Regions from separate parts of the Inquilinus ginsengisoli genome, predicted to be linked through region 3. Evidence: predicted binding sites of a transcription regulator. Region 3 holds the regulator's gene; each other region holds the start of a gene.
What was found. Region 3 encodes LexA, which represses DNA repair genes until DNA is damaged. Its sites were predicted from a motif close to ATGTTCTANTTTGGTTC; they were not measured.

Region 1 (4,466 bases), on a different contig from region 3:
TCATGCCGTCGAACAGGGCGATCAGCCAGCCGGCGGTGCTGGGCAGGTCCAGCGTCGGGTCGATCTGGCCGCGCGCCACCGCCGTGGTCAGCACGCCGATCAGCGCCGCCTTGGTCTCGGCGTCGGACCGTTCGAACATCACGGCGATGCGGGGGTTGCGCATCGCCTCGGCGCCGATCTCGACCGCCAGCCGCGCCTCGGACCGGTCGGCCAGCGCGTCGAAGGCGACGTCGACCAGGTCGAGCAGCGCCTGCAGCAGGTCGTCGGCCTGGCGCAGCTGCTCGAAGATCTGGGCGGCCTCGTGCCGCTCCTCCTCGACCAGCGCCTCGATGATGGCTTCCTTGCTGTCGAAATAGTGGAACAGGTTGCCGGGGCTCATCCCGGCCTCGACGCAGATCTCGGCAGTGCGGGTCTGGTGGAAGCCGCGCCGGGCGAAGCAGGCCGTCGCCGCCCGCAGGATCTGCTGGCGCCTGGCCTCGTGCTTCTCGGGGTCGAGTTTGCGCATCGCTTTGTCCGCCCTGGCTGCCGACCCGCGGAACGGGGCGCCCATTCATTAACCGACCATCCAGTCGAACAATGGTCCGGGACAAGCGGGGCGTCAAGGGCGAGGGGGCTCAGATTTTCTCTTCGCCGGGCCCCATCACCTTGAGGTGATACTTGATCCGGCGCAGCCGTTCCAGGCTGCGGTCGCCGGGGCGCTACAGGTCCTTCTCCGCGAGTTCGCGGAACGCGTCGGGCACCGAGCTGGACCGTCCCAGCGCGACCGAGCCATAGCCGACCGCCGCCCATCCGAACCGGTCGCGGATCGCGTCGACGGCGCGGTCGGCCTTTCCCCGCGCCATGCCCTTCCGGGCGCCGGGCCGGCGCCGCTCGTCGTCGAGCCCGAGCGGGAGGTCCAGCTGCAGCGCTTCCCGGTCGTCGAGATGCGAGACCGAGATCGCCAGCAGCGAGATGGTCTTCTCCTGGGGGTGCTGCGCCAGCACGGTGCGCACCAGCTCCTCGGCGATTTCGGCCAGGATCGTGGTCGCCGAGATCGGCGCGTCGAGCGTGATCGAGCGGGTGACCGAGCGCAGGTCGGCGAAGCGGACGCGGACCGTCACGGTCCGGCCGGGCCGCGACTTGGCCCGCAGCCGGGTGGCGACCCGGTCCGCCAGATGGCGCAGCGTCGGCACGAACACCCGCTCCTCGGCCGGCTTCCGCCCCAGCGCCGACTGGGCCCCGGCCGATTGCGCCCGGCGGTTGGTCCGGATCTCGCGCGGGTCGCGGTTCCAGGCCAGCGCCGCCAGCTTCTCGCCGGCCGCGCGGCCCAGCAGCCGTTCGAGCGACCACCCCGGCACCTGGGCCAGCTGCCCGATGGTGCGCACGCCGGTCTCGGCCAGCCGCGCCTTGGTGACCGGGCCGACACCCCACATCAGCTCGACCGGCAAATCGTGCAGGAAGGCCAGCTCGGCAGCGGGGTCGACCACCATCAGCCCGTCCGGCTTGGCCACCTGCGAGGCGATCTTCGCCAGGTGCTTGGTGCGCGCCACCCCGACCGAGATCGGCAGGCCGAGCTCCGCCCGCACCCGGCGGCGGATGGCGGCGGCGATCTCGGCCGGCGGGCCGAACAGGTGGGTGCAGCCGGCGACGTCGGCGAAGGCCTCGTCGATCGAGATCCGCTCGACCAGGGGCGTGAAGTCGCCGAGCACCCCGATGGCGGCGTCGCCCAGCCGCTGGTACTCCTGGAACTGGCCGTCGACGAAGATGAGGTGGGGGCACAGCAGGCGCGCCTGCCGGCCCGGCATGCCGCCGCGCACCCCGAAGGCCTTGGCTTCGTAGGACGCGGCCAGCACCACCCCGCCGCCGACCGCGATCGGCTTGCCGCGCAGGGACGGGTCCAGCAACTGCTCGACCGAGGCGTAGAAGGCGTCGAGGTCGGCATGGAGGATGGTGGCTGCGGTGTCCATCCCGACCGTTCACCTGCAGAGGATGATTGGAACAAAAAGAGAACAAACGCCGATGATTGTCAAGCTCCGGGCTTGACCCGCGCCGCCCGATCGCGTCCTTTCGGCCAGGGCGACCGGCGTGGGGAGGGACGGGGATGCAGGCTGCGGAGGAGGCGTTCACCGTCGGCTTCCTGCTGATCCCGAACTTTCCGCTGATGCCCTATGCCGCGGCGATCGAGCCCTTGCGCGCCGCCAACCTGCTGGGTGGGCGCGAGCGCTATCGCTGGCTGCATTTCAGCCCGGACGGGCAGCCGGTGCGCGCCTCCAACGGCATCGCCGTGGCGCCGGACCGGCCGCCGGACCGCATGGCGGAGGTCGACCTGCTGCTGGTCTGCGCCGGCACCGGGATCGAGGGCTTCGACCATCCGCCGACCCTGGCCCGGCTGCGCGACCTGGCGCGCCACGGCACCGCGCTGGGCGCCGTCTCCGGCGGGCCCTACCTGCTCGCCCGGGCAGGGGTGCTGGACGGCCACCGCTTCACCCTGCACTGGGACCATCTGGCATCCTTTGCCGAGCGCTTCCCGGCGCTGGAGCCGACCGGGCACCTGTTCGAGATCGACCGCGACCGGCTGACCTGCTCCGGCGGCATCGCCGCGCTCGACCTGATGCACGCGCTGATCGAGCGGCGCGACGGCGTGGCCCTGGCCGCGGCGGTGGCCGACTGGTTCATGCACACCCAGCTGCGCCATGGCGACGACCCGCAGCGGCTGGATCCGCGCCGGCGCTTCGGCGTCAGCCATCCCGGCCTGCTGGCGGCGCTGGCGCGGATGGAGGAGCGGATCGAGGAGCCGCTGTCGCGCCAGGACCTCGCAGGCATCGCCGGGCTGTCGCTGCGCCAGCTCGAGCGGCTGTTCCGCGGCCGGCTGGGGCGCAGCGTGGCGGAGCATTATCTCGACCTGCGGCTGCGGGCGGCGCGGCGCCACCTGCGCCAGACCACGCTGTCGGTGACCGAGGTGGCGCTGGCCTGCGGCTTCGTCAGCACCAGCCACTTCTCCCGCGCCTACCGCCAGCGCTTCGGCTCTCCGCCGGCCCGGGACCGGGCGGAGTGAGCGGCTTGTCTCCATGGGACATGCCGATGACGCTCTGAGGCAAATCGAAGGGCGGTATGGGGTGGATGCTTGGTAAGGATAGGCCTGAGCCACCCCCTCACCCGGAACCGCGTCGGCGGTTCCGGGTGAGGGGGTGGCTCCGGCCCGAACGGAGGCACGGCGTGCGCTATTCGATCTTCTCTGTGCTGGGCCAAGCCCTAAGGGGCCAGCAGGGCTGGACGCCGGCCTGGCGCGACGCGGCGCCGAAACCGGCCTATGACGTGATCATCGTCGGCGGCGGCGGCCACGGGCTCGCCACCGCGCATTACCTGGCCAAGGAGCACGGCATCGCCAATGTCGCGGTGCTGGAAAAGGGCTGGATCGGCGGCGGCAATGTCGGCCGCAACACCACCATCATCCGCTCCAACTACCTGCTGCCCGGCAACACGCCGTTCTACGAATGGTCGATGAAGCTGTGGGAGGGGCTGGAGCAGGACCTCAACTACAACGCCATGGTCAGCCAGCGCGGCGTGCTGAACCTCTACCACTCCGACGCCCAGCGCGACGCCTACGCCCGCCGCGGCAACGCCATGCGGCTGAACGGCGTCGATGCCGAGCTGCTGGACCGCGAGCAGGTGCGGGCGCTTGCGCCGCTGCTGGCCTTCGACAATGCCCGCTTCCCGATCCAGGGCGGGCTGCTGCAGCGCCGCGGCGGCACCGTGCGCCACGACGCGGTGGCCTGGGGCTATGCCCGCGCCGCCGACAGCCGCGGCGTCGACATCATCCAGAACTGCGAGGTCACCGGCATCGCCATCGAGGACGGCGCGGTGGTCGGGGTCGAGACCAGCCGGGGCCGGATCCGCGCCAGCAAGGTCGGGCTGGCCTGCGCCGGCAACTCCTCGCGCGTCGCGGCGCTGGCGGGGCTGAAGCTGCCGATCGAGAGCCATGTGCTGCAGGCCTTCGTCTCCGAAGGGCTGAAGCCGCTGGTCGACGGCGTTATCACCTTCGGCGCCGGACATTTCTACGTCAGCCAGTCCGACAAGGGCGGGCTGGTGTTCGGCGGCGACATCGACGGCTACAACTCCTACGCCCAGCGCGGCAACCTGCCGGTGGTAGAGGATGTGGTCGAGGGCGGCCTGGCGATCCTACCGGCGCTCGGCCGGCTGCGCCTGCTGCGGCAGTGGGGCGGGCTGATGGACATGTCGATGGACGGCAGCCCGATCATCGACCGGACGCCGGTGCGCAACCTCTACCTCAACGCCGGCTGGTGCTATGGCGGGTTCAAGGCGACCCCGGCCTCGGGCTGGTGCTTCGCCCACACCATCGCCCATGACGCGCCGCATGCGCTGAACGCCGCCTACCGGCTGGACCGCTTCGCCACCGGCCACCTGATCGACGAAAAGGGCGTCGGCGCCCAGCCGAACCTGCACTGAGGGACATCAGAGATGCGGAT
Region 2 (4,466 bases), on a different contig from region 3:
CCGGCATCGCCTTCATCCGCAGCCGGCCGGTGATCCTGGGCAGCATCTCGCTCGACATGTTCGCGGTGCTGCTGGGCGGGGCGACGGCGCTGCTGCCGATCTACGCTCACGACATCCTGCAGACCGGGCCCTGGGGCCTGGGCCTGCTGCGCTCGGCCCCCGCCGTCGGCGCCCTGACCATGTCGGCGGTGCTGACCCGGGTGCCGCTGCGCCGCGGGGTCGGGCGCAAGATGTTCGCGGCGGTGATCGTGTTCGGCGCCGCCACCGTGGTGTTCGCCGCCTCGACCAGCCTGGTGGTCTCGCTGGTGGCCCTGGCCGTGCTGGGCGCGGCCGACAATGTCAGCGTGGTGATCCGCAGCTCGCTGGTGCAGCTGCTGACGCCGGACGAGATGCGCGGGCGGGTCAGCGCCGTGAACTCGCTGTTCGTCGGCACCTCGAACCAGCTCGGCGAATTCGAATCCGGCATGGCGGCCGGGCTGCTGGGCGCGGTGCCGGCCGGCGTGCTCGGCGGCATCGGCACCATCGTCATCGCGCTGCTGTGGATGCGGCTGTTCCCGGGCCTGCGCAAGACCGAGACGCTCTCGGGCTGACCGACCGTTCAGGGTTTCCGCCGGCGCGCGCCCGCCTTGGGCGGCGGGCGCAGCGCCGCCAGCCAGGCCTCGACCGCCGCCGCCAGATCCCTGGTCGGCAGCACCAGCGCCGGCACCTTGGCGTCGTGGATGTTGCGCAGCACCGATTTGGCGCCGCGGATCTCCAGCGCATAGAGGTTGCCGGTGATCGGCTCGCCGCCCTCCCCGGCCGCGGCCAGGCGGGCGGCCACGCCCTTGGTCCAGGCGGCGTCGCCGCGCAGGTCGGTCTCGAGGAAATCGGCCAGGATCGGCGCCGCGGTGCCGGGCACGATCCGCGGCCGGCCCTGGGCGTCGCGGGTGATCTCGATCATGTCCTCGGTCTCCCCGGTCAGTTCGGGAACGCGGTGTTGATGGCGTCCTGCCCACGGCGCTGGATGGTGCCCATCCTGATCTCGAAGGCGCGGCCGCGCCCATCTCGGCAATACCCGTCGCCAGTTGCGCCGTCAGGCGCCGAAGGCCCGAGCACGCCCCACGCCGGATGCGCCCCGGTCTGGTGCTCGTAGGCGTAGAGGACGGAGCGCAGGATCGCCTCGGCCGGGCAGTCGTCAGGATAGAAGGTCGAGCGCTTGCGCCGGCCGTTGCTGTAGATCACCGAGGCGTCGTAGATGTCGCCGCCGCGATGCGCGGTCTCGTCCACCCGGTCGACCGCGCCGGTCGGCAGCGACACGGCGCGGGAGTGATAGCCCTTGGGGTCGCCGTTGCGGCCGAGCTCGCCGCAGAAGATATGGCTGAGATTGACCTGCGGGTCGCTGCGGCTCCACAGCCGCTTGCCAGCGTCGCTGCAGTCGATCGGGGCGGCCGCCACCGACTCGCGCGCCAACGGCAACAGCAGCAGAACCAGGATGAAGCAAATCCGACCGATCATGAGGTCTCCCGGCCACAGGACAGCGCGAAATCCTAACCCCCTCCGCCCCGCCGCGCCACCGGGTTGCGCGACAGGCGGTCCGCCGGTCCTGGGGGCGCCAGCCCATCCTCCTGTCAGGATCTGTCAGGAGGAGGCTGCTTTCCCCTTGACTGGATTGTTCCCGGTATGTTCGAGTTCGCCATTGTCCTTGATCCGATGGCAGATGGCTGCGGCCGGGCGCAAGGTCGGGCAAGGGCGGGCGGCGGGGCCGGGAGTCGCTTTTCGTCCCTGCCCGCCCCATATTGCACCTCGGCGTATCCGGACGGCCGGACGCTCTTCCCGCACGAGTGATTTCTGGCGATGCACAAGTTCATCAGCGTCCGTGGCGCGCGCGAGCACAATCTGAAGAATGTCGACGTGGATCTGCCGCGCGACCAGCTGATCGTGATCACCGGCCTCAGCGGCTCCGGCAAATCCTCGCTGGCCTTCGACACCATCTATGCCGAGGGCCAGCGCCGTTACGTCGAGAGCCTGTCGGCCTATGCCCGCCAGTTCCTCGAGCTGATGCAGAAGCCGGACGTCGATTCGATCGAGGGCCTGTCGCCAGCGATCTCGATCGAGCAGAAGACCACCAGCCGCAACCCGCGGTCGACCGTCGGCACGGTGACCGAGATCTACGACTACATGCGGCTGCTGTTCGCCCGCATCGGCGTGCCCTATTCGCCGGCCACCGGCCTGCCGATCGAGAGCCAGACGGTCAGCCAGATGGTCGACCGGGTGATGGCGATGGGCGACGGCACCCGCCTCTACCTGCTGGCCCCGATCGTGCGCGGCCGCAAGGGCGAGTACCGCAAGGAGCTGCAGGAGCTGCGGGCCCGCGGCTTCCAGCGGGTCAAGGTCGACGGCACGATGTACGAGATCGAGGACGTGCCGGCCCTCAACAAGAAGCTGAAGCACGACATCGAGGTGGTGGTCGACCGCCTGGTGGTGCGCGACGACCTGGGCAACCGCGCGGCCGATTCGATCGAGACCGCGCTGGGCCTGGCCGAGGGGCTGGCCATCGCCGAGAACGCCGAGACCGGCGACCGCACCCTGTTCTCGTCGAAATTCGCCTGCCCGGTCTCGGGCTTCACCATCCCGGAGATCGAGCCGCGGCTGTTCTCGTTCAACAGCCCGCACGGCGCCTGCCCGGCCTGCGACGGCCTGGGCGCCAAGCTGGTGTTCGACCCCGAGCTGGTGGTGCCGGACGACAGCAAGTCCCTGGCCAAGGGCGCGGTGGCGCCGTGGGAGGGATCGTCCTCGAAATACTACCACCAGACCCTGGACGCGATCGCCGCGCATTACGGCGCCAGCACCACCACGCCGTGGCGCGACCTGCCGGAGGTGGTGCGCAACGCGATCGTGCACGGCTCGGGCAAGGAGTCGATCGTCTTCCGCTACGATGACGGGCTGCGCACCTACAAGACCGAGAAGCCGTTCGAGGGGCTGATCCCGAACATGGAGCGGCGCTTCCGCGAGACCGACAGCGCCTGGACCCGGGAGGAGCTGGGCAAGTACCAGAGCACCCAGCCCTGCGAGACCTGCGGCGGTGCCCGCCTCAAGCCCGAGGCGCTGGCGGTGAAGATCGACGGGCTGCATGTCAGCCAGGTGGCGGAGAAGTCGATCGCCGAGGCCGGGCAGTGGTTCGCGGCGCTGAACGCCAAGCTGTCGGCCAAGGACCAGGAGATCGCCTATCGCATCCTGAAGGAGATCAACGAGCGGCTGACCTTCCTCAGCGCCGTCGGCCTGACCTACCTGACCCTGGCGCGCGGCTCCGGCTCGCTGTCGGGTGGCGAGAGCCAGCGCATCCGGCTGGCGTCGCAGATCGGCTCCGGCCTGACCGGCGTGCTCTATGTCCTCGACGAGCCGTCGATCGGGCTGCACCAGCGCGACAACGAGCGGTTGCTGGGCACGCTGAAGCGGCTGCGCGACCTCGGCAACACCGTGCTGGTGGTCGAGCATGACGAGGATGCGATCCGCAGCGCCGACTATCTCGTCGACATGGGGCCGGGCGCCGGCGTGCATGGCGGCGAGGTGGTGGCCCATGGCACGCCCGAGGAGGTGCTGCGCAACCCCGCCAGCATCACCGCGCAGTACCTGACCGGGGTGAAGCGGATCGAGGTGCCGACCCAGCGCCGACCCGGCCACAAGGGCCAGGTGCTGCGGGTGGTCGGCGCCCGCGGCAACAACCTCAAGAACGTCACCATGGAGGTGCCGCTGGGCACCTTCACCTGCATCACCGGCGTGTCCGGCGGCGGCAAGTCGACGTTGGTGATCGAGACCCTGTACAAGACCCTGGCCAAGCAGCTGATGGGCGCGCACGAGCATCCGGCGCCGCATGACGCGATCGAGGGCATCGAGTTCCTCGACAAGATCATCGACATCGACCAGTCGCCGATCGGCCGCACCCCGCGCTCGAACCCTGCCACCTACACCGGTGCCTTCACCCCGATGCGCGACTGGTTCGCCGGGCTGCCGGAGGCGAAGGCCCGCGGCTACGGGCCGGGCCGCTTCTCGTTCAACGTCAAGGGCGGCCGCTGCGAGGCCTGCCAGGGCGACGGCGTGATCAAGATCGAGATGCACTTCCTGCCCGACGTCTATGTCCAATGCGACGTCTGCAAGGGCCATCGCTACAACCGCGAGACCCTGGAGGTGCTGTACCGCGACAAGTCGATCGCCGAGGTGCTGGACATGACGGTCGAGGAAGGGGCGGAGTTCTTCCGCGCCGTGCCGTCGATCCGCGACAAGATGGAGACGCTGCACCGGGTCGGCCTGGACTACGTCAAGATCGGCCAGGCCGCGACCACCCTGTCGGGCGGCGAGGCGCAGCGGGTGAAGCTGGCCAAGGAGCTGTCGCGCCGCGCCACCGGCAAGACCGTCTACATCCTGGACGAGCCGACCACCGGCCTGCACTTCGACGATGTGCGCAAGCTGCTGGAGGTGCTGCACGAGCT
Region 3 (4,466 bases):
GGAGCTGTCGCTGGCGGATCCGGAGTTCCGGCTGGCGATGCAGGCGCTGTTCGAGGCCTGGCGGGCCGCGATCGCCGAGCGGCTGCGCGCCGACCAGCACTCGGGCCGGCTGGCGGCGGCGGATCCGGACGATCTCGCCACCTTCGTCGTCGCCGCCTATTCCGGGGCGATGGCGCTGGCCAAGGCAGAGCAGAGCGCGGCGCCGCTCAGGGTCTGTGCCCGGCAGCTGATGCAGGTTCTGGAAGGGCTGCGGGTGGCCTGACCTACAGGCTGCCGCGCTCCACCAGGGCGATCTCGAACAGCCGGCTCCGCAACTCGTGGGCGGGATCGGCGAGGCGGGCGGCGATCTCGCCGATGGCGTGGCGCACCATCTCGGCCATCGGCTGGCGGATCGTGGTCAGGCTGTAGCCGGGCCAGGCGGCCAGCTTCATGTCGTCGAAGCCGACCACGCCGATCTCCTCCGGCACCCGCACACTCCGCTCGCGGCAGGCGTCGAGCGCGCCGAGGGCGAGGATGTCGTCGCCGCAGAACACCGCATCGGGCCGATGGGCGTCGAGCAGCGCGTGCATCGCCCGCCGGCCGTGCTCATGCGAATAGTCGCCGGCGTAGTCCACGGCCACAGGCTGCAGGCCGGCCCCGGCCAGTTCCTGGGCGAAGCCGGCGGCGCGGTCGATCGACGACGCATCCGACGGCGCGCCGCCGAGGAAGGCCAGGCGCCGCAGCCCGCGCGCCAGCATCGCCTGCGCCGCCAGGCGGCCGCCGGCGACATTGTCGACCGTCACCACCGGCACCGGCGCATCGGTCCCGGCCCGGCCGAACACATGCACCACCGGCAGCCCGGCCCGGGCGCAGGAGGCGGCGAAGCCCTCCGGCGGCGCCGAGGTGGCGATCAGCACGGCGTCGACATTGTATTGCAGCATCATGTCGAGCGCGGCCGCGGCGTGGCCATCCTCCGACAGGTTGGCGATCAGCGGCCGCAGCCCGCGACGCTGCAGCTCCCGCGTGAACAGGTCGAACACGTCCATGAAGGCGGGGTTGGCGAAATGGGTCGAGACCAGCCCGACCAGCTCGGTCCGGCCGGTCATCAGGCTGCGCGCCAGCTGGTTGGGGCGGTAGCCCAGCGCCTCGGCCGCCGCCAGCACCCGGGCCCGCATCCGGGGCGAAACGCTGGCGTGTTTGGTGAAGGTGCGCGAGACGGCGGAGATCGACACGCCGGCCGCATCCGCGACCTGCTGCGCCGTCGCCCGTTCGACGCCGCCAAACGGGCGCGGCCCGGCACGGCCAGTCATGGCGTGCCGGGCCGCGTGATGGCGAGCCCTGGCTGGTGAGGCCGCAGGTTACGAATAGGTCCGCAGCAGCCCGACCAGGCGGCCCTGGATGCGGACCCGGTCCGACGGCAGGAAGCGGGTCTCGTAGGCCGGGTTGGCGGCTTCCAGCCCGACCGATGCGCCCTTGCGCCGCAGCCGCTTCAGCGTGACCTCGTTGTCGTCGACCAGGGCGACGATGATCACGCCGGCGTCGGCGGTGTCGCAGCGGCGGATGATGACGGTGTCGCCGTCCAGGATGCCGGCCTCGACCATGCTGTCGCCGGCGACTTCGAGCGCGTAGTGCTCACCCGGGCCGAGCAGCGAGGCCGGCACCTGGGCGAAGTTGTGCTCCTGCAGCGCCTCGATCGGCATGCCGGCGGCGATCCGGCCGTAGAGCGGCAGGCGGACGCCGTGCTCGGCATTGACCAGATCGGCGCGCTCCAGCTTGCGGCCGGGCAGGGGCGTGTCGCTGCGCAGCGGCCGGAAGGGGACGACATTGTCGTCGTCGGTCGCCGCCGGGGCGTCGGTCTTGAGGCAGTCGGGAAGGCGAAGCACCTCGAGCGCCCGGGCCCGATGCGGCAGGCGGCGAATAAAGCCGCGCTCTTCGAGGCCGGTGATCAGTCGATGGATGCCCGACTTCGACTTGAGACTGAGGGCGTCCTTCATCTCGTCGAAGGAAGGACTGACGCCGTCCGCCTCCAGGCGGCGATGAACGAACAACAGCAGCTCCTGTTGCTTACGCGTCAGCAAGGCATCCTCCGTTTTCAGGGCCGCGGTGCGGCCGAATCCCTGGAAACACGATAGGAGGAACAAAACAAAAACACAAGGCGCTAACTTTGTCGCACCCGACTCTTTACTTCCTCGCAACAATCGCCGGGTCAGATCCCGTCCGTGAACAGCACCGCCTCGACCGCATCGCCGCGCGCCGCCGCCGGCGCCAGCGGCGGCCGGATCACCAGCCCGTCGGCGGCCGCCAGCAGCGACAGCATCGAGCTGTCCTGGGCCGGGAACGGGGTGGCGACCAGGCCGTTTTCGGTGCGCTCGATCCGCGCCCGCAAGTAATCCTCGCGCCGATCATTGGCCGGCAGGTCGCGGCCCAAAGTCGCCGCGATCCGGTCGTCCGGGAGCGCCGCGCCCTGCAGCGCCAGGATCGCCGGGCGCAGGAACAGCCAGCCGCAGACCATGGTCGAAACCGGGTTGCCGGGCAGGCCCAGCATCGGGGTGTCGTCGAGCCGGCCGAACATCAGCGGCTTGCCCGGCCGCATCGCGATCGTCCAGAAGTCGAGCGCCAGGCCGCGCCCGCCCAGCACCGAACGGATCAGGTCGTGGTCGCCGACCGAGGCGCCGCCGGTGGTGACGACCAGGTCGGCGCCGCGCGCCCCGGCCGCCAGCGCGGTCAGCGACTCGGCATCGTCGCGGGCGATGCCGAGATCGATCGGCTGGCCGCCGCAGCTGCGGACCAGGGCGGCGAGGGCGTGGCTGTTGGAGCTGACGATCTGGCTCGGCCCCAGCGCCTCGCCCGGCATCACGATCTCGTCGCCGGTCGCCAGGATCGCCACCCGCGGCCGGCGGCGGACGCGCAGCCAGGGATGGTTGGTCGAGGCGGCGATGCCGATGTCGCGCGCGGTCAGGCGCCGGCCGGGCTGCAGCAGGGTGTCGCCGGCGCGGAAGTCCAGCCCGGCCTTGCGGACATAGCGGCCGGCACCGGCGCCCTCGCGGATGGTGACCGAATCGCCTGATGCGTCGGCATCCTCCTGGATCACCACCGCGTCGGCGCCCGCGGGCAGCGGCGCGCCGGTGAAGATGCGGACGCATTGGCCCGGCCCGACCGTGCCCTCGAAGCGGCCGCCGGCCGGCACCCGGCCGATCTCGCGCAGCGTCGCCGGCACCGTGGCGACGTCGGTGGCGCGCACCGCCCAGCCATCCATGGCGGAGACGTCGAGCGGCGGCTGGGTCAGCCGCGCCACGACCGGCTCGGCCAGGATCCGGCCCAGGCCCTCGGGCAACGGCACGGTCTCGGCCGGCAGGGCCTGGAAGGCGGAGAGGATGCGGGCGCGGGCCTCGGCGACCGGGATCATGGCGCGGCCTCATAGATGCCCGACCGCCCGCCGGATTTGTGCAGCAGGCGCAGGTCGGTGACCACCATGCCACGGTCGACCGCCTTGCACATGTCGTAGACGGTCAGGGCGGCGACTGAGGCGGCGGTCAGCGCCTCCATCTCGACTCCGGTGCGGTGGGTGACCTTGACCGTGGCCTCGATCTCGACCCGGCTGTGCTCCGCATCGCAGCGCAGCGCCAGCTCGACGCTGGACAGCGGCAGCGGGTGGCACAGCGGGATCAGGTCGGCGGTGCGCTTGGCGGCCATGATGCCGGCGATGCGGGCGATGCCCAGCACGTCGCCCTTGGCGTGGCCGCCGGCGGCGATCAGCGCCAGCGTCTCCGGTTTCATCTCGACCCGGCAGCCGGCACGCGCCACCCGGACCGTCGCCTCCTTGTCCGAGACATCGACCATGCGCGCCTGCCCGGCGGCGTCGAAATGGGTGAGGTCGCTCATGCGGCGGAGGATCTCGCCTCCGGCGTCAGCAGCGCGCGGGTGGCGGCGGCGACGTCGTCGTGGCGCATCAGGCTTTCGCCGATCAGGAAGGTGGTGGCGCCCACCCGGGCCATGCGGGCCAGGTCGGCCGGGGTGAACAGCCCGCTCTCGGACACCATCAGCCGGTCCCGCGGCACCTGGGCCGCCAGCGCCTCGGTGGTGGCGAGGTCGACCTGCAGGGTCTTGAGGTTCCGGTTGTTGATGCCGAGCAGCGGCGACCGCAGCTTCAGCGCCCGCTCCAGCTCCGCCGCATCATGCACCTCGACCAGCACGTCCATGCCGTTGTCGATCGCGGCCTGCTCCAGCTCCTGCGCGGTGGCGTCGTCCAGCGCCGCCATGATCAGCAGGATGCAGTCGGCGCCCAGCGCCCGGGCCTCGTCGATCTGGTAGCGATCGACCATGAAGTCCTTGCGCAGCACCGGCAGCTCGACCGCATTGCGCGCGGCGGTCAGATACTCGTCGGCGCCCTGGAAATAGGGCACGTCGGTCAGCACCGACAGGCAGGTGGCGCCGCCGTCGCGATAGGCGCGGGCGAGGGCGGGCGGGTCGAAATCCGGGCGGATCAG

Region 1: a site for LexA is predicted at 1,976-1,992, ahead of dinB (DNA polymerase IV). Genes of this name have one in related genera too.
Region 2: a site for LexA is predicted at 1,649-1,665, ahead of uvrA (excinuclease ABC subunit UvrA). Genes of this name have one in related genera too.

The regions. Positions count from the first base shown of each region.
Region 1 covers NZ_JAVDPW010000002.1:69,732-74,197, reverse strand. The annotation lists gene E9232_RS04165 (TetR/AcrR family transcriptional regulator) at 1-505, opposite strand, end outside; gene dinB (DNA polymerase IV) at 699-1,946, opposite strand; gene E9232_RS04155 (GlxA family transcriptional regulator) at 2,081-3,034, shown strand; gene E9232_RS04150 (sarcosine oxidase subunit beta family protein) at 3,196-4,446, shown strand; gene E9232_RS04145 (sarcosine oxidase subunit delta) at 4,459-4,466, shown strand, end outside.
Region 2 covers NZ_JAVDPW010000004.1:362,041-366,506, forward strand. The annotation lists gene E9232_RS13290 (MFS transporter) at 1-590, shown strand, start outside; gene E9232_RS13295 (hypothetical protein) at 599-940, opposite strand; gene E9232_RS13300 (EndoU domain-containing protein) at 958-1,494, opposite strand; gene uvrA (excinuclease ABC subunit UvrA) at 1,834-4,466, shown strand, end outside.
Region 3 covers NZ_JAVDPW010000006.1:480,438-484,903, forward strand. The annotation lists gene E9232_RS19280 (LmrA/YxaF family transcription factor) at 1-262, shown strand, start outside; gene E9232_RS19285 (LacI family DNA-binding transcriptional regulator) at 264-1,289, opposite strand; gene lexA (transcriptional repressor LexA) at 1,338-2,057, opposite strand; gene E9232_RS19295 (molybdopterin molybdotransferase MoeA) at 2,186-3,385, opposite strand; gene moaC (cyclic pyranopterin monophosphate synthase MoaC) at 3,382-3,861, opposite strand; gene trpC (indole-3-glycerol phosphate synthase TrpC) at 3,858-4,466, opposite strand, start outside.